DNA from 4 places in the Oceanisphaera sediminis genome. Region 3 is predicted to be linked to each of the others. Evidence: predicted binding sites of a transcription regulator. Region 3 holds the regulator's gene; each other region holds the start of a gene.

The links. The regulator LexA, encoded in region 3, represses DNA repair genes until DNA is damaged. The targets are predictions, from matches to a motif close to ANCTGTNTNNNNANACAGNT.
Region 1: a site for LexA is predicted at 1,547-1,566, ahead of hutI (imidazolonepropionase). Genes of this name have one in related genera too.
Region 2: a site for LexA is predicted at 2,595-2,614, ahead of umuD (translesion error-prone DNA polymerase V autoproteolytic subunit). Genes of this name have one in related genera too.
Region 4: a site for LexA is predicted at 1,558-1,577, ahead of ABD827_RS16215 (DUF4250 domain-containing protein). Genes of this name have one in related genera too.

What each region holds. Positions count from the first base shown of each region.
Region 1 covers NZ_BAABDS010000006.1:41,737-46,847, forward strand. The annotation lists gene ABD827_RS02690 (YjiH family protein) at 71-1,381, opposite strand; gene hutI (imidazolonepropionase) at 1,583-2,791, shown strand; gene hutG (formimidoylglutamase) at 2,788-3,729, shown strand; gene hutU (urocanate hydratase) at 3,742-5,111, shown strand, end outside.
Region 2 covers NZ_BAABDS010000038.1:212,265-217,375, reverse strand. The annotation lists gene ABD827_RS13490 (DUF2933 domain-containing protein) at 33-293, opposite strand; gene ABD827_RS17845 (heavy-metal-associated domain-containing protein) at 563-886, shown strand; gene umuC (translesion error-prone DNA polymerase V subunit UmuC) at 888-2,159, opposite strand; gene umuD (translesion error-prone DNA polymerase V autoproteolytic subunit) at 2,156-2,581, opposite strand; gene ABD827_RS17840 (inovirus Gp2 family protein) at 2,690-3,268, opposite strand; gene ABD827_RS13470 (helix-turn-helix transcriptional regulator) at 3,512-3,694, opposite strand; gene ABD827_RS13465 (hypothetical protein) at 3,744-5,111, opposite strand, start outside.
Region 3 covers NZ_BAABDS010000026.1:196,936-202,046, reverse strand. The annotation lists gene ctaD (cytochrome c oxidase subunit I) at 1-135, opposite strand, end outside; gene coxB (cytochrome c oxidase subunit II) at 145-1,266, opposite strand; gene lexA (transcriptional repressor LexA) at 1,919-2,527, opposite strand; gene ubiA (4-hydroxybenzoate octaprenyltransferase) at 2,648-3,511, opposite strand; gene ABD827_RS08880 (chorismate--pyruvate lyase family protein) at 3,517-4,071, opposite strand; gene ABD827_RS08875 (flagellar basal body-associated FliL family protein) at 4,198-4,590, shown strand; gene glpG (rhomboid family intramembrane serine protease GlpG) at 4,584-5,111, opposite strand, start outside.
Region 4 covers NZ_BAABDS010000046.1:49,839-54,949, reverse strand. The annotation lists gene ABD827_RS16230 (SulP family inorganic anion transporter) at 1-55, opposite strand, end outside; gene ABD827_RS16225 (phosphate-starvation-inducible protein PsiE) at 453-854, shown strand; gene ABD827_RS16220 (hypothetical protein) at 940-1,404, opposite strand; gene ABD827_RS16215 (DUF4250 domain-containing protein) at 1,713-1,910, shown strand; gene ABD827_RS16210 (thiopurine S-methyltransferase) at 1,980-2,633, shown strand; gene ABD827_RS16205 (YjiH family protein) at 2,975-4,342, shown strand; gene ABD827_RS16200 (DUF924 family protein) at 4,649-5,111, shown strand, end outside.

The sequences.
Region 1 (5,111 bases), on a different contig from region 3:
TTCCCTGGCGCAGAGGGTCTGCTTAGGGGTACTCGGTCGCTGCCTTCAAGTTCTAAGCTGTTGGTAGGGGTCAGGGGGCGATCAGCATGGCCACGGGAATGGCCAGCAGCAGGCTTAAAAAGGCGCGGATAAACCAAACCAGCACCAGGGTACCCACTTTCAGCGGCAGTCGGGTGGCCAGAATGCAGGGGATGGACGCCGAGAAGAACAGAATCGACGACACACACACCACACCGGCGGCGAAGCGGGCGACAAAGTCGGCTTCGGCCATCAACAGCGCCGGCAGAAACATTTCCGCCAGCCCCGAGGCGGTGGCCTTGGACAGCAGCATGCCGTCTTCCACTCCCCACAGCCAGGTCACCGGATAGAACAGATAGCCCAGCCAGTCGAACATCGGCGTGTACTTGGCCACCAGCAGGCCAATCAGCCCCACCGACATGATGGACGGCAATATGCTGATGGTCATCACCAGGCCGTCCTTGAAGTTGTCGACGACGTTCCTGCCGAGACTCGGCGCCTGCTCGGCAATCTCCAGACCATTCTGCCAGGCAATACCCAGACGGTTGCCGTTCTCGCAGGCCGGCTCCCGGTGCTCGGCCCGGTTATCCAGCCGTGACAGTGGCGGTAGTCGTACCGTGATGGCGGTGACCACAAAGGTGATCAGCAGGGTCAGCCAGAAGTACTGGTTCCAGATCTCCATCAGCCCCAGCGTTTTGGCCACGATAATCATGAAGGTGGCGGACACGGTGGAAAAACCGGTGGCGATAATGGCCGCTTCCCGGGCCGAGTAATGGCCGGACACATAGACCCGGTTGGTGATCAGCAGGCCGATGGAGTAGCTGCCGACGAAGGAGGCGACCGCATCGATGGCGGAGCGGCCCGGCGTGCGCCAGATGGGCTGCATCAGCTTTTGCACCAGAATACCGATGGCTTCCAGCAGGCCATAGCCCACCAGAAAGGCCAGAAACACCGAGCCGATGGGCACGATCAGCCCCACCGAAATCACCAGTTTGTTGAACAGAAACGGCAGCATGTCCGGCGTCTGCAGGGCGGCGGGCCCGGCACCGGTGAGCGCCAGCGCGCCGGCGATAACACCCAGCCACTTCAGCAGCAGAAAAACGCGGTCGGTCAGACTGTGCTTCCAGCACCCGGTAATCAGCGGGTAAACCGCCCCCGCCAGTATCATCGCCATGGCATACCAGCCGGCGCCGGTTTCACCCAGGGCGGCACGCAGCCAGCCGACCATATGATCCAGCGGAATACTGGTCTTGCCCTGCAGGCTGATGGGAATGAAGAAGATAAAAATGCCGACGGTACTCAACCCGAGCAGCCGGCCGATGGCTTTGCCGGGGACGTTAGATTGCTCCGTAACCCGATTCATGAGAACTCCTTGTCACTAGCGATGAGTAACCGATGTGGATAATGAATGTACAATGTATATACAAAGACAATAAAAGTTAATGGCTCCTATGCTTATAGTGTGGGTTGAGTCAAATTTTTTGCTCAATTCACTTTCTGGGGGTTGCCAGATAAAAAAAATAGGATTAAATGTATATACAAATTGCTTATCAAGGACATTCCCATGATTCAGTCATCATCACGCCTCTGGTTGAATGCCATTCTGTTTGATGGCCTGAATACGGCCGCCGAGCCGATGGCGGTGGCCGTACAGCAAGGCCGGATTGCCTGGCTCAAGCCGATGAGCGAACTGAATACCGATGATCAATCCGGTTTCGAGTGCATCGATGCCCAGGGTGCCCTGATGACCCCCGGACTGATTGACTGCCATACCCACCTGGTGTTCGGCGGCAACCGCGCCGGCGAATTTGAAGCCCGGCTGGAAGGTAAAAGCTACGAAGAAATCGCCCGTGCCGGCGGCGGTATCATCAGCACGGTGCGGGCCACCCGTGCCGCCACCGAAGACGAGCTGTTCGAGAGCGCCAAACCCCGCCTGCAGGCCCTGATGGCCGACGGCGCCACCACGGTCGAAATCAAGTCCGGTTACGGACTGGATCTGGACAACGAATTGAAGATGCTGCGGGTGGCGCGCCGCCTTGGCCGCGAGCTGCCGGTTCGGGTAGTCACCACATTGCTCGGCGCCCACGCCCTGCCACCGGAATACAAAGACGATGCCGACGGCTACATCGAGCTGGTGTGCAACCAAATGATTCCGGCTGCCGCCGCCGAAGGGCTTGCCGACGCTGTGGATGTGTTCTGCGAAAACATCGCCTTCTCGGTCGCGCAGTGCGAGCGGGTCTATACCGCCGCCAAAGCCCATGGGCTGGCTATCAAGGGGCACACCGAGCAGTTGTCCAACCTCGGCGGCAGCGCCGCCGCCGCCCGGGCCGGCGCCTTGTCGGTCGATCATATCGAATATCTGGACGAAGACGGGGTCAAGGCGCTGGCCGAGGCCGGTACCGTCGCCACCCTGTTGCCCGGCGCCTTCTTCATCTTGCGCGAAACCAGGGTGCCGCCCATCGAGCTGCTGCGTCGTTACCGGGTGCCGATGGCGCTGGCCACCGACGCCAACCCGGGCACCTCACCCATCTTCAGCCTGAAACTGATGCTGAATATGGCCTGCACTCTGTTTCGCCTGACTCCCATCGAGGCCCTGCGCGGTGTCACCGCCCACGGTGCCCGGGCGCTGGGCTTGCAGGCAGAGGTGGGTCGCATCGCGCCCGGTCTGCAGGCGGACTTCTGCCTGTGGGACACCACTAACCCGGCGGAGCTGGCCTACAGCGTGGGTCTGCCCCGTCTCGTTCAACGCATTGTGTCTGGAGAGCTTGCATGAATATCGACATGAGCACCTGGACCGGTCGCACCGATCCCGAGGCCAACACCGCCCGCTGGCACCAGCAGGTGCAGCCGTTCGGCACCGCGGCCGAGCCGGGTACCACCCTGATTGGTTTTTGCAGCGACGAAGGCGTGCGCCGCAACAAGGGACGCACCGGAGCCGCCAAGGGCCCAGCCGCCATGCGCAAGACGCTGGCGAGCCTGGCCTGGCACCAGTCGGCCCCGGTTTATGACGCCGGCGATGTGGTCTGTGCAGGCGAAGATCTGGAAGCGGCGCACCGTGCCCTGGCCGACCGGGTCGCCGAGTGCCTGGCGCACCGGCAACTGCCCATCGTCATGGGGGGCGGCCACGAGGTGGCCTTCGGCTCCTGGAGTGGTCTGGCGCAACACTTTACGGCACAAGAAGCGACGCAGGAGCAGCCTCCGCGCATCGGCATCATCAATTTTGATGCCCATTTCGACCTGCGCGACCCAGGCTTTGTGGTGTCTTCCGGCACCCCCTTTGCCCAGATAGCCCAGGCCTGTGAGCAGAAGGGTTGGCCCTTCCAGTATGCCTGTCTGGGCGTGAGCCGGGCCTCCAATACCCGGGCCCTGTTCGACAAGGCCGAACAGCTGCAGGTACTGACATGGGAAGACAGAACCATGACCCAGAGCCGGCTGGTCGAGATGCAGCGCGAGCTGAACAGTTTTATCGGTCGCTGCGACCACCTGTACCTGACCATAGATATCGATGTGTTTCCCGCCGCCCAGGCTCCCGGTGTCAGCGCACCGGCCGCCCGAGGGGTAGCACTGGATGTAATTGAACCATTGATTGAACAGATTACCGCCAGTGGCAAGTTGCGACTTGCCGATCTGGCCGAGCTTAATCCCGAGTACGACGTCGATGGCCACACGGCCCGGCTGGCGGCTCGGTTAATTCATACTTTGACACTGTAAAAGGGACCCACCATGTCACAGCAAAATATGTCACAGCAAGACAAGCGCCACGCGCCAGGCCGCGTTATCGAATCACCGACCGGCGTGAACAAAATCTGCAAGAGCTGGCTGACCGAGGCCGCCTACCGCATGCTGCACAACAACCTGCACCCGGACGTGGCCGAGCGCCCCGAAGATCTGGTGGTGTACGGTGGCATCGGCCGTGCGGCCCGCGACTGGAACTGTTTCGATCGCATTGCCGAAGTACTGACCCGGCTGGAAGACGACGAGACCCTGCTGGTGCAATCCGGCAAGCCGGTGGGGGTGTTCAAGACCCACGCCGACGCCCCGCGGGTGCTGCTTGCCAACTCCAACCTGGTGCCGCACTGGGCTAACTGGGAACACTTTAACGAGCTGGATAAGAAAGGCCTGATGATGTACGGCCAGATGACCGCCGGTTCCTGGATCTACATCGGCTCGCAGGGCATAGTGCAGGGCACCTACGAAACCTTCGTCGCCGTGGCCAAGCAGCACTTCAACGGTGTTGCCAAGGGGCGCTGGGTGCTGACCGGTGGCCTGGGTGGCATGGGTGGCGCTCAGCCGCTGGCCGCCACCATGGCCGGTTTCAACTGTATTACCGTTGAGTGTGACGAAACCCGTATCGACTTCCGTCTGCGCACCCGTTATGTCGACAAGAAGGCCTACAGCCTGGACGAGGCGCTGGCCATGATCGATGAAGCCAAGGCCAAGGGCGAAGCGATTTCCGTCGGTCTGCTGGGTAACGCCGCCGATGTATTCCCGGAGCTGGTCGCGCGCAACATCACCCCGGATGTGGTCACCGACCAGACTTCCGCCCACGATCCGCTGAACGGCTACCTGCCTCAGGGCTGGACCATGGAGCATGCCGCCGCCATGCGCAAGCAGGACGAGGCCGCCGTGGTCAAGGCCGCCAAGCAGTCGATGGCGGTACAGGTACAGGCGATGCTGGATCTGCAGGAACGCGGTGCCGCGACCCTGGATTACGGCAACAACATCCGTCAGATGGCGCTGGAAGAAGGGGTGAAGAATGCCTTCGACTTCCCCGGCTTCGTGCCCGCCTATGTGCGCCCGCTGTTCTGCGAAGGCATAGGTCCGTTCCGCTGGGTAGCGCTGAGTGGCGATCCGGAAGATATCTACAAGACCGATGCCAAGGTGAAGGAGCTGATCCCGGACAACCCGCACCTGCACAACTGGCTGGACATGGCGCGCGAGCGCATCGCCTTTCAGGGGCTGCCTGCCCGTATCTGCTGGGTTGGCCTGAAAGACCGCGCCCGTCTGGCGCTGGCCTTCAACGACATGGTCAAGAGCGGCGAATTGAAAGCGCCCATCGTAATAGGTCGTGATCACCTAGACTCCGGCTCCGT
Region 2 (5,111 bases), on a different contig from region 3:
GCTGTTGAACAACAGTCGTCGAACTGGCCTCGTCAACGCCGCTCATCAAGAATGTTTTTCGTATCGGGTAGCGGCACCGGTCGTGCTTCGGGCTTCCTGATGTCTTGTTCTTTGTGGCAAGACTGCATGCCTTTCATCATGAAGAACATCATCATGGGACAAATCAGGAAGAACAATGCTGGCGCCCAGGCAGTGATCAATTCACGGGCGGCGGGAAAGGTGGCGTAGGCAACGGCTACCACAGCGGCCAGGCCGGCCCCCGCTTTCAGCATCATCTTGATATCGCATTTCATAGTGTTCTCCTTGTGCGAGCTGCGCTGAACTCTCAGCATGGCCAACGTTGTGCGACCATTAGAAGAACTGTAGCGGGGTGACCCTGTCGGACGCGTTGCAGGCCGATTACATATTTGTCATCTATCGCGAGGCGCGGACGAATGAAATAGTTTGTATCTGTGCGCTTGGCAAGGTTGTCAATGCTTGCGGTGGACGCGTCCCAATCGGAGACGAGTCGGAATTTTTACAATGCCCGGAGAATACGAGTACCTCTTGTGTTGACCTTACCATGGTGGGAAGGTTTATCGTACAGGTATTCAATCACGAACCAAGAGAAGGAACGTCAATGGTCAATTTTCAGGTAAATGACATGACTTGCGGTCACTGTGCGGGCGTTATACGAGCCGCAATAACCACCGCCGCTCCGCAGGCGGACATTGAGGTGGACCTCTCCGCACGTCGAGTAGCCGTAGAAGGCGTTACAGACATAGACGCGGTCGAGCGCGCCATCCGTGAGGCCGGTTACACCCCCGAGCTTTTTTGTAATCGCGATATGGGGTTTCACTCTGAACACCAGATGCGTCTTACCATATTTCGAGTCAATGCCAGTTAGGTTAACTCACTTTAGGAATATCACTTATACGGGTGGTGTATGCCGGTGACAAAAAACCCCGTTTCATCTGCCATTCTTGCTCAATGCCTTCAGCTGCCAGGAACACTCTCCCCTTTCCGGAGGAGTTGATGTTGTCCATCACCTGCATCAAGGCTTGGCTTTTCGGCTTGCTGCACGGTGTTTCGAACAGGTTTTGTTGGTAACTGCCCGGCGGCCAGAAGTCGGTGAGCATCACCGATGCCTTCTGATAACGGTAGCCGGCTTTCCAGATCTGTCTTAAGCCCTGACAGGCAGCCTGTACAAGCTCCCGACTATCAGCGGTTGGGAGTCCCAGCTCCACGATAGCACTGTTGCTGTAGAACGGCTCCTGCGGAGAAAACGGACTGGTTCGGAGCGATACCTGCACAAGCCGGCAGTACTCCTGCTGTACCCTGAGCTTTTCCGCCGCTCGGCTGGTGTATTTGCTTACAGCCTCTCGCATAGATTGAAACTCAGTTATTCTCTCGCCAAAGCTACGGCTACTGATAATTTGTTTTTTAGGCTCAGGCTGCTCATGCAGCGCCAAGCAGCTCAGGCCATTCAGCTCACAGACAGTCCGTTCCACCACCACGGAAAACTGGCGTCGGATCACCTTCTGGTTTGCCTTGGCCAGTTGCCAGGCTGTGCGTATTCCCATCTCATTGAGCTGTCGGGCCAGGCGACGACCGATGCCCCACACTTCTTCCACCGGCACCAACTGCAGCAACTTCTGCTGTCTTATTGGGTCACGCAAATCCACCACGCCATCTGTCGCCGGCCAGCGTTTGGCTGCATAGTTGGCAAGCTTGGCCAAGGTTTTGGTCGGTGCAATCCCTACGCCGACCATGATCCCAACCCAACGCAGCACACGCTGCCGAATGTCGGCCGCAAACTCACTCAAAGAAACCAGGTGTTCGAGGCCACTCAAATCAAGAAAAGCCTCATCAATGGAGTAGACCTCTACCCGTGGCACCTGCATTTCCAGTACCGTCATCACCCGGCGAGAAAGGTCAGCATAGAGTGCGTAGTTGCTTGAAAATACTACGCCACCGGCACGCTCATAAGCCTCTTTAATCTTGAAATAGGGAACGCCCATACCAATCCCCATCGCCTTGGCTTCAGCACTGCGAGCGACCACACAGCCATCATTATTTGATAGCACAACGATTGGCCGGCCATTCAGATCTGGCCGAAACAGGCGCTCGCAGGAAGCATAAAAATTATTACAGTCCACCAGGGCAAAGACCGGTTTCACAGCGGCAACCGGCGGATGATGTTGGTTACCACACCAAAAATCTCCATCGAATCTCCTTCCTCAGGCTCAATGGGCGGGTATACCGGATTTTCGGCCACCAGCCGGAACCGGGGTTTCAGCTCCAGCCGCTTGCAGGTCATCTCGCCGTTCACGCATGCAATCACGATATGGTGATGGGCCGCCTCTATAGAGCGGTCCACCACCAGCAAGTCACCTGAGTAAATCCCCACTCCAACCATGCTGTCTCCGCTGGCCTGCACCAGATAGCTAGCCGCAGGATGTCGGATACAGTAGGCGTTAAGGTCAATCCCCTGCTCCACATAGTCCTGTGCCGGGCTAGGAAAGCCGCATGATGCACGCTCTACCAGTAATGGCAGCAGATAGTCGGAGTCGGCTCTGAGAGAGCCCAGTATGATGGTCATATGAACACCTTTTAACTGTATATTAATACAGTATATTTTCAGGTGTAGAGAAGGGCAAGAGAAGGAAAATATCAGGGCTTAAACATGACTCTAGAACTGAGAAAAGAGCTACCCTCTGGAGCTGCCAAAGGCATGCTGACGTATGCCAAACTCCTTGGAGTGCTCTTTGCACATGTAGCTTGCAGCTTGGAAGAGCGGCCCGATATCTTCACCAGACTTCCAATGGAACGTACCTGCAACATTCACCAGTCCTCGCGTATCAAACTCTTCAATGCCCAGGGCGGTTGCCCAGGCCGAGTTTAGCTTGCTGTAGAGAGTTCCTTCCGAGCTCCTCATGTCCCCTAGGGTAAAGTAAGCATCCCGGTTTAACAGTAGTAATAAGTGATAGTGCGGATGACCATCCTGGCCCAATTCCCTTGCCCATAAATACCTCAAGCCTGGCTCATGCACCCTGCGACCTTGACGCAGGGCACTTTGATAGGCATGCTTCAGCTTTGCTCTAAGGGAGCAAATGAATCTGTTTATCACGTCGCTTGAGTAACACTCTGTGTTCACAAAACTTGGAAACCTCAAGTCCAGGCGTATGGCAAACACTCGGTTGTGGTATGCCAAGTGTGTGTTAATTACCTGGTGTGTTTTATGAAGGTACTCAGTGATGCAAGGCCCATTGCCAGTTAGTACTGGCATACCGTTATACTCCTCATTATGCCATCTACTTAAGTTAGTATTCATTTCAACTCTAACGTTATTCATAACCACCTTCAATAAATTAATTTACCCAATATTACTATACCGACAACAGCACTATCTAAAACAAAGAGAAACAAGCAATAGAAAATAAATAGGCACCGATGAAATCAGATGTTAACGGCAAGAGCTCAACTCTCCAAAAAAATCAAAACAGAAGGGAAATATTTAGTGATTATCCTCTTAGCCATTTCTCTTGGCTAAGCGTTCCAGCATCCAATCCTCTATCTCGCTTTCAAGCCAGCCTGTGGCTTTACCTCCGAGAGGAATACCTTTAGGGAAACAGCCCTCAGCAATCTGACGGTAGATAGTAGAACGAGAAAGGCCAGTTTTATCGATGACGTCTTTAAGTCTTAAAAATCTCATGACCAGCTCCTTGAATATGGTTCATGAGATACGGCGGAGGTGTAAGATTTTACATTTCTACATCATCTAGCACACTGACAATGAGTTTGCTTATATCACCCACCTCCTCAAAAATATCGACCTTCCTTTTGGATCTCCTTCCGCTATCAAGTAACTTATTGCTTGGATATACCTTAATACTGTACTTATCCGGAAGTGGCAGAGTTCCTCTACGTTCGCAGAAATGCATAGAGAAACACCTCATTGAGCGATCGTTACCCACTTTAAAAATTAAGAAATTACACAGCCCCGACCTCTCTTTGCTCAGTTCGCTCAAAGAAAAACTAACTTTGCGAGCCAACATCAAGGATGCCCGAAAGATAAAACTAGCTAATTTGAAAGTCAGTTGACAGGAGTCACGATTTAGTGCAGCTACTACCATCCCATCAAAGTCAAAACATGCCTCTACATTCATAAACCTCCGGGCTATATAGTTGCAGAATGTCACTTCTCCAGCATGAAACTCTGAAGACTTGTAGGGCGGTGTATCAAAAAGAGAAAACCTTACCGCTGACTCAAGCAAACTTTTCCTTTCATTTATCAGGTAAGAGCTGGAGGCTAGCACCACCCAGCGAAGATAGACTCTGAATTTCTCATCTAACACAAAGCGAAGCTCATCAACGCTAAACTTGATCCCGAAGAAGCAAAGTGTACTCTGTGTGTCGGGAGACCTTCTCAAGACTAGAGAGCGAACTCTGGAGTACACAGCATCCACTGCTGATGCTTCATTGAGAAAGGTGACCGCAAGCTCTTCATAATCAACACAACCATACCTGGCTGAACACGCACCAAACACCACATGAGACAAACCTAAAGCGAACTCGCTTTTCACTTTCCCTAACAAAGCCCCCCCATTAAACCCAGGCATGTAACCACAAAGGATAGAACTATCCAGTAAATTTTTAATCTGCCCTCGTAGGCGCTGCTCCGTCATACCTGTCAGCTTGCGCAACTCAGCGTTTGACACCCCAGTGACCATGCCTAGAGCATCAGAGTGAGCCAGCATTACGGCCAGAAGGTATCTGCTGGCGCGACTAAAGCCTCCGCGCTTCACACGTTCTGGGTTATCTCCATGCTCAGGGAAAAGCACAGCGTATATCTGCTCATGTAAAGGTGGCGGAGGTGATCCTGCCGGTGATCTGCTTACTATGTACTGCTGAATGAAGCCGCTGACTTGGTAAAGAGTTTTACCCGATGAGTCTCTTACCTGGGTAATCAAGCCTGCCTGCTTTAGGTAGTCCATACCTTTTCTCACAGCCCGATCATCAGAGTCGCACTCCTTCACCAAGCTCTTCACTGTGCCGGAGAACGAGACCGATGCCCCATGTATCACGAACAACCTGATGATGAAAAGCCTGGCTTCTGGGGGGAGATCACT
Region 3 (5,111 bases):
CAGCAGATACAGGGTGCCGATATCTTTGTGGTTGGTGGTAAACAGCCAGCGCCGCAAGCCTTTGGCCGGGCCGTGATGCGCCTCGTCATGGCCCAGATGTTCATCGGCGGTGTCTGTTACGTTTAGCTGTGTCATCCCTGCCCCCTATTGTCCCTGCCTGGCCTGATCAATGTCGCCGGGTTGCACCAGATCGCCGGCATCATTGCCCCAGGCATTGCGTTCATAGGTGATCACCGCGGCCAGCTCTTTCAGCGCCAGCTGCTTGTCGAAACTCTGCATGGCGGTGCCGGCCTTGCCGTACAGCACGATATCGATATGGGCGGCCCTGTCGTTGAGAACCATCTCGCTGCCCTTGAGTGCCGGAAAGGCGCCGGGTATGCCTTCGCCACTGGCCTGGTGACAGGCGGCACAGTGGCGTTGATAAACCTGCTCACCAAGCTGCATCAACTCGTCCTGGGTCATTTCCATCGCCAACAGCTGCTGTTCGGCGGCCTTGGCTGCGTCCTGCTCGGCCCGGGTGTCAGCCAGCCAACCGTCGAATTCCTCGGGCGTTCGGGCATCCACCACTATCGGCATGAAACCGTGATCCTTGCCGCACAGCTCGGCACACTGACCGCGATACAGACCGGGCTGATTGATGCGGGTCCAGGCTTCGTTGATAAAACCGGGAATGGCGTCTTTCTTCACCGCAAACGCCGGCATCCACCAGGAGTGGATAACGTCATCGGAGGTGATCAGGAAACGAATCTTGCGGTCGGTGGGCAGCACCAGCGGCTGGTCGACTTCAATCAGGTAATTTTCACCCTTGGCGACCGTTCCCTGAATTTGCTGCGGCAAGGTGGCCAGCAGGCTGTAGAACTCGACCCCCTGATCGAAGTACCGGTAATGCCACTTCCACTGAGACCCGGTGATCTGCACGGTGAGATCGGATTCTGAGGCATCTTCCATCGCCACCAGGGTACGAGTGGCGGGCACCGCCATGGCGATCAGAATGATAAAGGGGATCAGGGTCCAGAGGATCTCGACCTTGGTACTTTCATGAAACTGCGCCGCCCGGGCACCCTTGGATTTTCGATGGTGAATAATGGCCCAGAACATGACCCCGAATACCAGCAGGCCGATAATCGCGCAGATAATCAGTATGGTCATATGCAGGCCATACACCTTTTGGCTGATATCGGTGACCCCTTCGGTCATGTTCAAACGAGCTTGCGCTCTTGCAGGCAGCGTTGCCAGCAGGGACAACAGCAGAATAATCGGCTTCACACGCACCCCCAAAAGTTCTTCCTGTATTTTTGGTGCACTCGTCTAACGAGTCAGTGCTTGTCGGGCTACCACATCCCTCGGCCCGGCACTCACTAAGTAAAGCACTGATAATGAAAAAGTAAAAAATTGAAGTAAAAAAGGAAGTTAGGCCGATCCCATGAACAGTGGTCTATTCCATCGCTGTGTAAACATCGGACAAAGGGCCCACTCCACCGGCCCGCTTCAAGCACCTCCTTGTGACGCTCAGCACATGACATCCCTGTCATGTGATGGCCGCTGGAGCAGATCCCTTTGTCCTCCTTGATACTCCGGCATGGCCTGTTGGCGCCGCCTTCTGGCTACTCGGTGCTCAAGAAGAGGCAACAGAGAACGACCCCCTCGACCGTGAAATGCTATGGACGGCATTTCCGAGCCCCCATGGGGCAGCTTGCTGCCGTATATCTTTGTTGGGTAATGGACCGAGTATCCAGTGAATATTCGCAGCCGGTTACCCAGCAAAGATGGCTAGCCCAGTGGCGTGTCGAGGGAGGCGGCTGTGTTGCCTCTGGTCTGAGGCACAAATATGATCAGATACTTAATGGAGTTGATGGAAGGAAACGAAAAACGGGGCAGATCAACTGCCCCGGAGTGCGCTGTTCAGAGCAAGGGGAAATCAGAAGTCGGCGTTGCGGATCACCCCGACGGCCAGGCCTTCGATGGTCAGCTCCTGAGTACGCAGGTCCACCTCGATGGGAGCAAGTTCCTCGTTTTCGGGCAACAGGCTGACCTTGCTGCCCTGACGCCGAAAGCGCTTGACCGTGACTTCATCGTCCAGCCGGGCGACAACCACCTGGCCATTGCGCACTTCCCGGGTTTTATGTACCGCCAGCAGATCGCCGTCCATGATGCCGATGTTCTTCATGCTCATGCCCTTTACCCGCAGCAGAAAATCGGCCGACGGATGAAACAGGGACGGATCCAGCTTGTAGTGGCTCTCGATATGCTGCTGGGCCAGAATGGGCTCACCGGCGGCAACGCGTCCGATCAGCGGCAGCCCCAATTCCTCTTCTTCCTCGGCGAGGCGAATACCACGAGAGGTGCCGGGCATCATGGTGATGACGCCTTTTTTAGCCAGCGCCTTGAGGTGCTCTTCGGCGGCATTCGCCGATTTAAAGCCCAGCGTCCGGGCAATTTCGGCGCGGGTCGGCGGCATCCCGGTCTGCTGAATATGCTCTTTGATGATCTCCAGTACCTGAGACTGGCGAGGCGTAAGGGCTTTCATAATGGACCTGTTTTTTTATACAGTTAACTGTCAGTATATCCAGTAAATCCGACAGGGCAAGCATAAAATCCGAGCCCTTCCTGCGACCGGTATCCTTGCATCAGCCACCACCCGCTGTGGTTACAGCAACGTCAGTACCACGCCGGCGAATACCAGCATGCCGACGTAGTTGTTGTTGAGAAAGGCGCCGAAACAGGCCATGCGCTCCCGGTCGCGGATCTGCCGCTGCTGGTACACAAACAGGCCGGCCGCACCCAGCAGGCTCCAGTAAAAAATGGGGCCAAGGGCAAAGGCCTGGCCGGCCGCCACCAGCAACATCAGGGTCACTAGCTGCAACAGACCGACTGCCAGCTTGTCACGACGACCAAACAGGATGGCGGTCGACTTGACGCCGATTTTAAGGTCATCGTCTCGATCCACCATGGCATACATGGTGTCGTAGGCGATGGTCCAGGTCAGATTGGCGGCGAACAGCAGCCAGAGTCCCGGCGGCAGGCTGTTGCTCTGGGCGGCGAAGGCCATGGGAATGGCCCAGGAAAAGGCGATGCCCAGAAACAGCTGCGGCAGGTTGGTGTAGCGTTTCATGAAGGGATAAAGCGCCGCCCAGCCCAGGCCAGCCACCGCCAGTTGTATGGTCAGGGCGTTGGTGGTCAGCACCAGCAGGAAGGAGATACCCACCAGCAGGGCGAAAAAGCCCAGCGCCTGCTTTTCGGTCAGCTCGCCACTCGGCAGCGGCCGGGCATGGGTACGCTTGACGTGCCCGTCGATATGACGGTCCGCGTAATCGTTGATTACACAACCGGCGGAGCGCATCGAAAACACCCCGGCAACAAACACCAGCAGCAGCCAGAACGAAGGCCGGCCCTCACCGGCTATCCAGATCGCCCACAGGGTCGGCCACAGCAGCAATAGGGTGCCGATGGGTTTGTCGAGTCGGGCCAGCGCCATATAGGCACGCCAGCGAGGTCGGGATGGGGTAGTCATGGCAGTCATTTATTTCCTTCCTGATAGGCCTGCGCCTGCGGTAAAAACAGCTCGGTCACCAAGACACCGGCCCTGCCGGTAGACAACAGCGAACGCCGGGCCCAGGGCAAATAATCCTTTGCTGACGGCACTATGTCCTGCATTTGAGTCAACTGCTGCCACTGCGGAGTCGTCAGTTGGGCAAATTCGAACTCGCTGCGCAGTAATTGAGGATCTTCAAACAACAATTCGCCCAGCGCCCGCTGACCCAGCCCGCCCAGCGCCGGCACCGCATTCAGGGTCGAGGGAGAATACAGGGAGCTGGCATAAACCCAGGGCTGTTCATCGCAGAGCAGCAACACTTCACGGCAAAAGGCACGATCGGCGCCAATCCATGCGGCCTGAGTCGGGGTAAGGGATATTTCGGCGGTGGTGCGCTGTAACTGAACCCGAAACTGCCGGCAATGACGACGCAACCGTTCGGTCAGAGAGCCGGTATCCTGTAGCCAGTGGCACAATAGCCGCTGAGACTGCGGCAACTCCGGCCCCCAGTGCCAGGCATGATCGGCGGTGTTAGTCACTGGCACTTCCTGAAATGGTAAAACACATGCTCGAATCGCTTCATTATTCTGAAAAATACGTATTCACTTGACCGGCCAGTGCTTTATTTAAACAATACTCTTATTATTCAAATAGAAAGGCTTGCGATGTTTCGCTTTATTGCACTTTGTATCCTGTTGACTGCCGGTCAGCTTCACGCTCAGGAGACGGCTCCCGAAGGGCCCTTATACTACACCATGACGCCGGACATTATTACCAACTACCAGAATTCGGGGCAGACCCTGGGTTATATTCGAGTGTCCGTCGATTTGATGCTGAAAAGTGCCGACAAGATGCCGCTGGTGGAGCAGCATATGCCGCTGCTGCGCGATGCCATCAACAACCTGCTGGCAGAGCAGAACCAGCAGGAAATTCGCTCGCTGGAAGTACGCAACGAGCTGGCGCAGCAAGGACAGCAGCGACTCAACGATTTACTGCTGAAAGAAACCGGCGAAACACCGATTCATCGCCTGCTGTTTACCAAGTTCCTGTATCAGTAAGCACGACGACCACGATCAAACCAGGCCTGTAACAGTCCGATCAGCCCACCGCCCAGGTGGGCCAGATTGGCCACCGGACCCAGCACGCCGGCAAAGCCCAGCACCAGCCAGACCACCATGAACACCGCCATGCCGTCCGGCAGCCCTATGCCGCGGGCCGGGTTGAGCCGCCCCGACAACCACACATAGGCCAGCAGGGCATACACCACCCCCGACAGCCCACCGAAGCGGGGGCCGCTGGCCCAGAACTGCATCAGGTTGGGCAGCACGCCCGCCACCAACAGCAACAGCAGCAACTTGCCATGCCCCAGCCGCCGCTCGACCATGCCGCCCAGATACCACCACCAGAACAGGTTGAATACCAGATGCATGAGGGAGAAATGCAGCAGTGCCGGCGTAAAGGCGCGCCAAAACTCCGCGCCCAGCAGTTGACTCCAGTCGGACGGAAACGCCAGCAGCCCGAACATCGGCAAGCCCAACTGACTCAGGCCATAAATGGCCACGCAGGCGAGCAGCACCAG
Region 4 (5,111 bases), on a different contig from region 3:
CGAGCACGTCTCCCCTTATGTTGAAGAACCAGGTTTGCTTGATGTTCGGTAGCATTATTAATTGTTCCAGGGTTGTGGGTGAGTGTCGCACCGGCGTGGCATCGAGGCGGGCGCAGCGGTACGGATTCAACAGAGATATGAACAAGGCAAAATGCTCGCACAGTGGCGAGGCAAGACGCGGGTAAACGCAATGATGCAGGATATGGGCTAGGGCGGCGTGTTCGCTTTATTCAAAAAGTTCATACAAGTTTAATTTCTTATAAGTTATATGAGTGAGAGCGCGGTTATTATAGGGGGCTGCACCGGTGGTAACAAGACCGGATCCGGTGGCCATGGGTCACGCGGTCGTCCCTTTTTCGAGCGGATCTGCGTGTAGACCGGAGAGCAGGCAGCGTCAGGATAGCGGATCTACGAGCAAGGTATCCTGTTTACATCATTTATAAGGGGAGTCTATGAGTAATAACCGCATGCTGGGTAGTAAGGTACTGGATGTGTTACAGCATATTGGTCTCATCATAGTGGCGGCGTCCACCGTGGTGGCGGTGGGCATCGAAATCGGCCATATGTGGCGGGCCGGAACCGTGACACTGGCCGACTTGCTGCTGATGTTCATCTATCTGGAAGTGCTGGCGATGGTGGCCATATACCTGCGATCCGGCAAGTTGCCCATTCGCATACCGCTGTATATTGCCATCGTGGCCCTGGCCCGCTACATGATTCTGGATATGAAGGGCATGGACAGTTTACGTTTGATCACGGTAGCCGGTGCCGCTCTGGTACTGGCGGTGGCCATACTGGTGATCCGCTACGGCCACGTCAAATATCCTTACGACAAGGATGAAGGCGGGCACTGAGAATGCACCGAATATCCCTGGCACTCATTGCCTCTTGATATCGCCTCTTCTTCATGCCGCCACGGATGGCGGCTTACCCTCGGTATCAGCGAATCGAACCACAGTATCCTCTCGTCAATCCACGGCCCGCTGTTTCTCCGGTCGCGAGTCTCCTGTATCGGGTGATGCCGGTTTTGCCGGGCGAAGCGTCCATCATGGCCGGGCTGGCGGCACATCGTGGCTGAACCAGCGTCGGGGGTCTGTCGGTCGGCGTGATAATGAACATGCTTTGCCCTCGATGACCCGGTAAAGGCAACGCCGCGCCGCCTGGCTGCCAGCACACCAGGGCGGCAATGCCGGTACAGGCCCTGGCCTGTTGCAGCAGTGATTCGGATGCCCTTTTTACTTCTATGACCCGTGCCGGATTGACGCCGGCGTCAATCAGTATTCGGCGTGACAGCGGTGCCGGGCCATTGGCGATCAGTATCCAGCCCCGGTTTTGCCGACTGATGACGGCCAGGCTGGCCAGTAACCGTGCCTGTTGTACCCGACTCCAGTGTGTAATACGCATGATGTTATTGTCGGTTTCATTCGGCGTAAGCGGACCCTGAGGCGCAGATGAAACAGTCTGCTTACGAGATAGCTGTTCACGGAATAACTGTTCACGGGTTAACTGTTCACGGGTTAACAAGAGGGTGGCCATACAGGTTCCTTGTTGCTCGGTTACTGTTTTTATATACAGTAATGGTCGATGGCGTATCGGTCAACAAGATACTGTTCAAATATACAGTAAGTTTTAACGAGGCAGTATTTTTCGACCCGACTATAGTATTCGTTGATCTCGCTATCTCGAGCGAAAATACCAGACAGGAGAACAAGATGGACAAGACGTTGCTGGAGCGAATGGATAATCACATGGTGCTGAGCATTCTGAACGAGAAGCTGCGGTTGGAGTGCGACAGCCTCACCGCCTTGCTGTCCCGTTACGAGCTGGACAGCGGCCGAATAATGGCGCGCATGGCGCAAATAGGTTACCGCTACGATCCGGGCAGCAATCAGTTCAAACCCGGGGCTTGATGGACAGGCTATCGAGCTGCGATAGTGCCGGTTTTATTAAGGTCAACAGACCTAACCATGGGAGTCGAGATGGAAGCGGAGTTCTGGCATCAGCGTTGGCAGTCGTCGCGCATCGGGTTTCATCGCCAGCAGGTTAACCCTCAGTTAAGCCGATTCTGGCCCCAATTACCGCTCTTGCAGCAGACCGAGGTACTGGTGCCGCTGTGTGGTAAAAGCCGGGACATGCACTGGCTGGTGGAGCAGGGGCATACGGTGGCGGGGTTCGAGCTGTCGCCACTGGCGGTGCAGGATTTTTTCACCGAGGCCGGGCTGGCACCCGAACTGGAGCAATCTGGTCATTATCGATGCTGGCACGCCGGTCGAATATGGTTGTATGAAGGCGACTTCTTTCAGGCCGACAGCCTGGCGCGTCGTTTTGATGCCGCCTATGACAGGGCGGCGCTGATTGCCCTGCCCGAGCCGATGCGGGTCGCCTACGCGGACTTGCTGGCACGTTTGCTCAATCCGGGTGCGACCCTGCTGCTGATCACCGTGGATTATGCGCCCATTCAGCAACAATCGCCGCCCTTTGCGGTATCGGAGGCGGACGTTCGGCGGCTGTTTGAACCCCATTTCACCGTTGAGCGGCTGGGCCGGATAGAAGAAGGACCAAGCAACCCCGGGGTAGCGTCCGGCGAGCGGCAATTTTTTGATGAATTGTGTTTTGTATTGCATCGAAAGTGAATATGTCATGTGTTCTCGAGGCTGCTGCGGCAGCCTTTTTTGTTTTTGTGCGCTGGGTCGGTTTCCATGCTCTCCAAAAGCCCCTATACTCCCGCCTGTTTTTAACAATGTGGAACAAAAATCTAACATAACCTTGTTTGTTGGGGGTATGTTTTGATTTTTGCTTTTGATTAAATATATTTGGCTGTAAAATAAGTATTCAGCAAGACCATCCTTCATTGATAGATTATTCATTTGTGGGCTGGTTTTATTCCTTTGTGTCGTGCTGAGCTGCATAAAAAAGCAGTTTTTACTTTTTTTTTAGCCGAGTTGGGTATGGACCCGATAAGGAAGGAGTCACCATGGAAAAGACCTTGAAGGGGCAGGCCGCGGTCGGTAAACGCAATCTGCTGATGTTTTTATTGCCCTCGCTGCTGGGTATTCTGCTGTTCATGACCCCGGTCAGCTATAACGGCGATCTGACCATCATGATAGCGGTGCTGGCCAAGAGCCTGCAGGCATTGCTGGCCGGATCGCTGACCAGCATAGTGACCGCGATTGTCAGCCTGTCGGCACTGGTGTCCGTGTTTGCCACCCTGTTCAAACCGACCTTTATCACCCGTAGTTCTTTTTTGAATACCCTGTTCAATGTGAGCCCGGTGTGGTTGATCAGCCGACTGCTGGGTGCGGTATTCGTGGTGATGGTGTATACCCAGACCGGCCCCGAGATACTGTACAGCGGCGACACCGGCGGCCTGGTGCTGAACGATTTGATGCCGGTGCTGTTCGCGGTGTTCATTTTTGCCGGCCTGCTGTTGCCCTTGCTGCTGGACTTTGGCCTGCTGGAATTTGTTGGTACCCTGCTGACCGGCATCATGCGTCCGGTGTTTCGTTTGCCCGGCCGCTCGGCGGTAGACTGTATGGCCTCCTGGCTGGGCGATGGCAGCGTGGGTATTCTGCTGACCAGCAAACAGTACGAAGGCCATCATTACACCCAGCGTGAAGCGGCGGTGATCGGCACCACCTTCTCGGCGGTGTCCATCACCTTCAGTCTGGTGGTGCTGGCTCAGGTGAAGCTGGAGCACATGTTTATTCCTTTCTATATCGCGGTGTGTGTGGCCGGCATAGTGGCGGCCATCGTGGTGCCACGTCTGCCGCCCCTGTGCTGGAAGAAAGATACCTTCATCAACGGCGAAGCGCGTCCGGCCGATGGCGAAGTGACCCCGGCCGGTTACTCCCGCCTGAGTCATGGCTATCATCTGGCACTGGCTCGTGCCGGCAAGGTAGAAAGCCTGGGCCAGGTGGCGCGTACCGGTATTCACAATGCCCTGGATATGCTGCTGGGGGTACTGCCGGTGGTCATGGCCTTCGGTACCCTGGCGCTGGTGATTGCCGAAACCACGCCGCTGTTCAGCTGGCTGGGCATGCCTTTTGTGCCGCTGCTGGAACTGCTGCAGATTCCGGAAGCCGCCGCCGCCTCCGAGACCATGGTGGTCGGGTTTGCCGACATGTTCATTCCCGCCATTCTGGCGACGTCCATCGAGAGCGATCTGACCCGCTTTGTGATTGCCGCCCTGTCGGTGACCCAGCTTATCTATATGTCGGAAGTCGGCGCCCTGCTGCTGGGCAGCAAGATCCCGGTGAACGTGCTGGAGCTGTTCGTCATCTTCCTGCTGCGTACCCTGGTGACCCTGCCGGTGATCGCCCTGATTGCCCACCTGGTGTTCTGATTACTGCGCGTTTTAGCTGTACCGGGCCCCGCACATGCGGGGCCTTGTTGTATTTGAACGGCGCCGCTCTGCTCCCTCCCCTTGACCTCGATATCCTCAGAATAATGGCGGGGTGCAACGCAAGGGGAGGGCTGGGGAGGGGTTACTGCAGTGACACCCCCTCCCAACCTCCCCCTGGCGGCTTTTCCTTGAAGAGAAGCCGCCGCTGTGCCTGTATCTCCGCTGCCAAGGGAGAGGAGCAAGTTCGGCGCCGGGTTTATGCTCTGCTAATGTTGTGATCTACCGATGCAACGTCAAGGAGCAGCCATGTATCAATCGGTTCTGACATTCTGGTTTGAAGCCCTGACGCCGGCCCGGTGGTGGCAAAAGAGCAAGGCGCTGGATGACGACATTCGCCGCCGTTTTGGTGACCTGCACCGGCGGGCCTGTCTGGGGGAGCTGTTCGAGTGGCGTACCCGGGCCGAGGGGCGGCTGGCGGAGATCATCGTGCTCGATCAGTTTTCCCGCAATATTTATCGTAACCGGCCTGCGGCCTTTGCCGCCGACGGCATGGCCTTGGCACTGGCCCAGGAGGCGATAAGCGCGGGAGCGGAGCGGGGGTTAACAAGGCAGCAGCGGGTGTTTCTGTATATGCCGATGATGCACAGCGAGTCGCTCAAGGTGCACGATGTGGCTCTGGCGCTTTTCGAGAAGAACGAGGTGGCCGATAACCTGGCCTTCGAGATACGCCACCGGGAGATTATCGCCCGCTTTGGACGCTATCCTCATC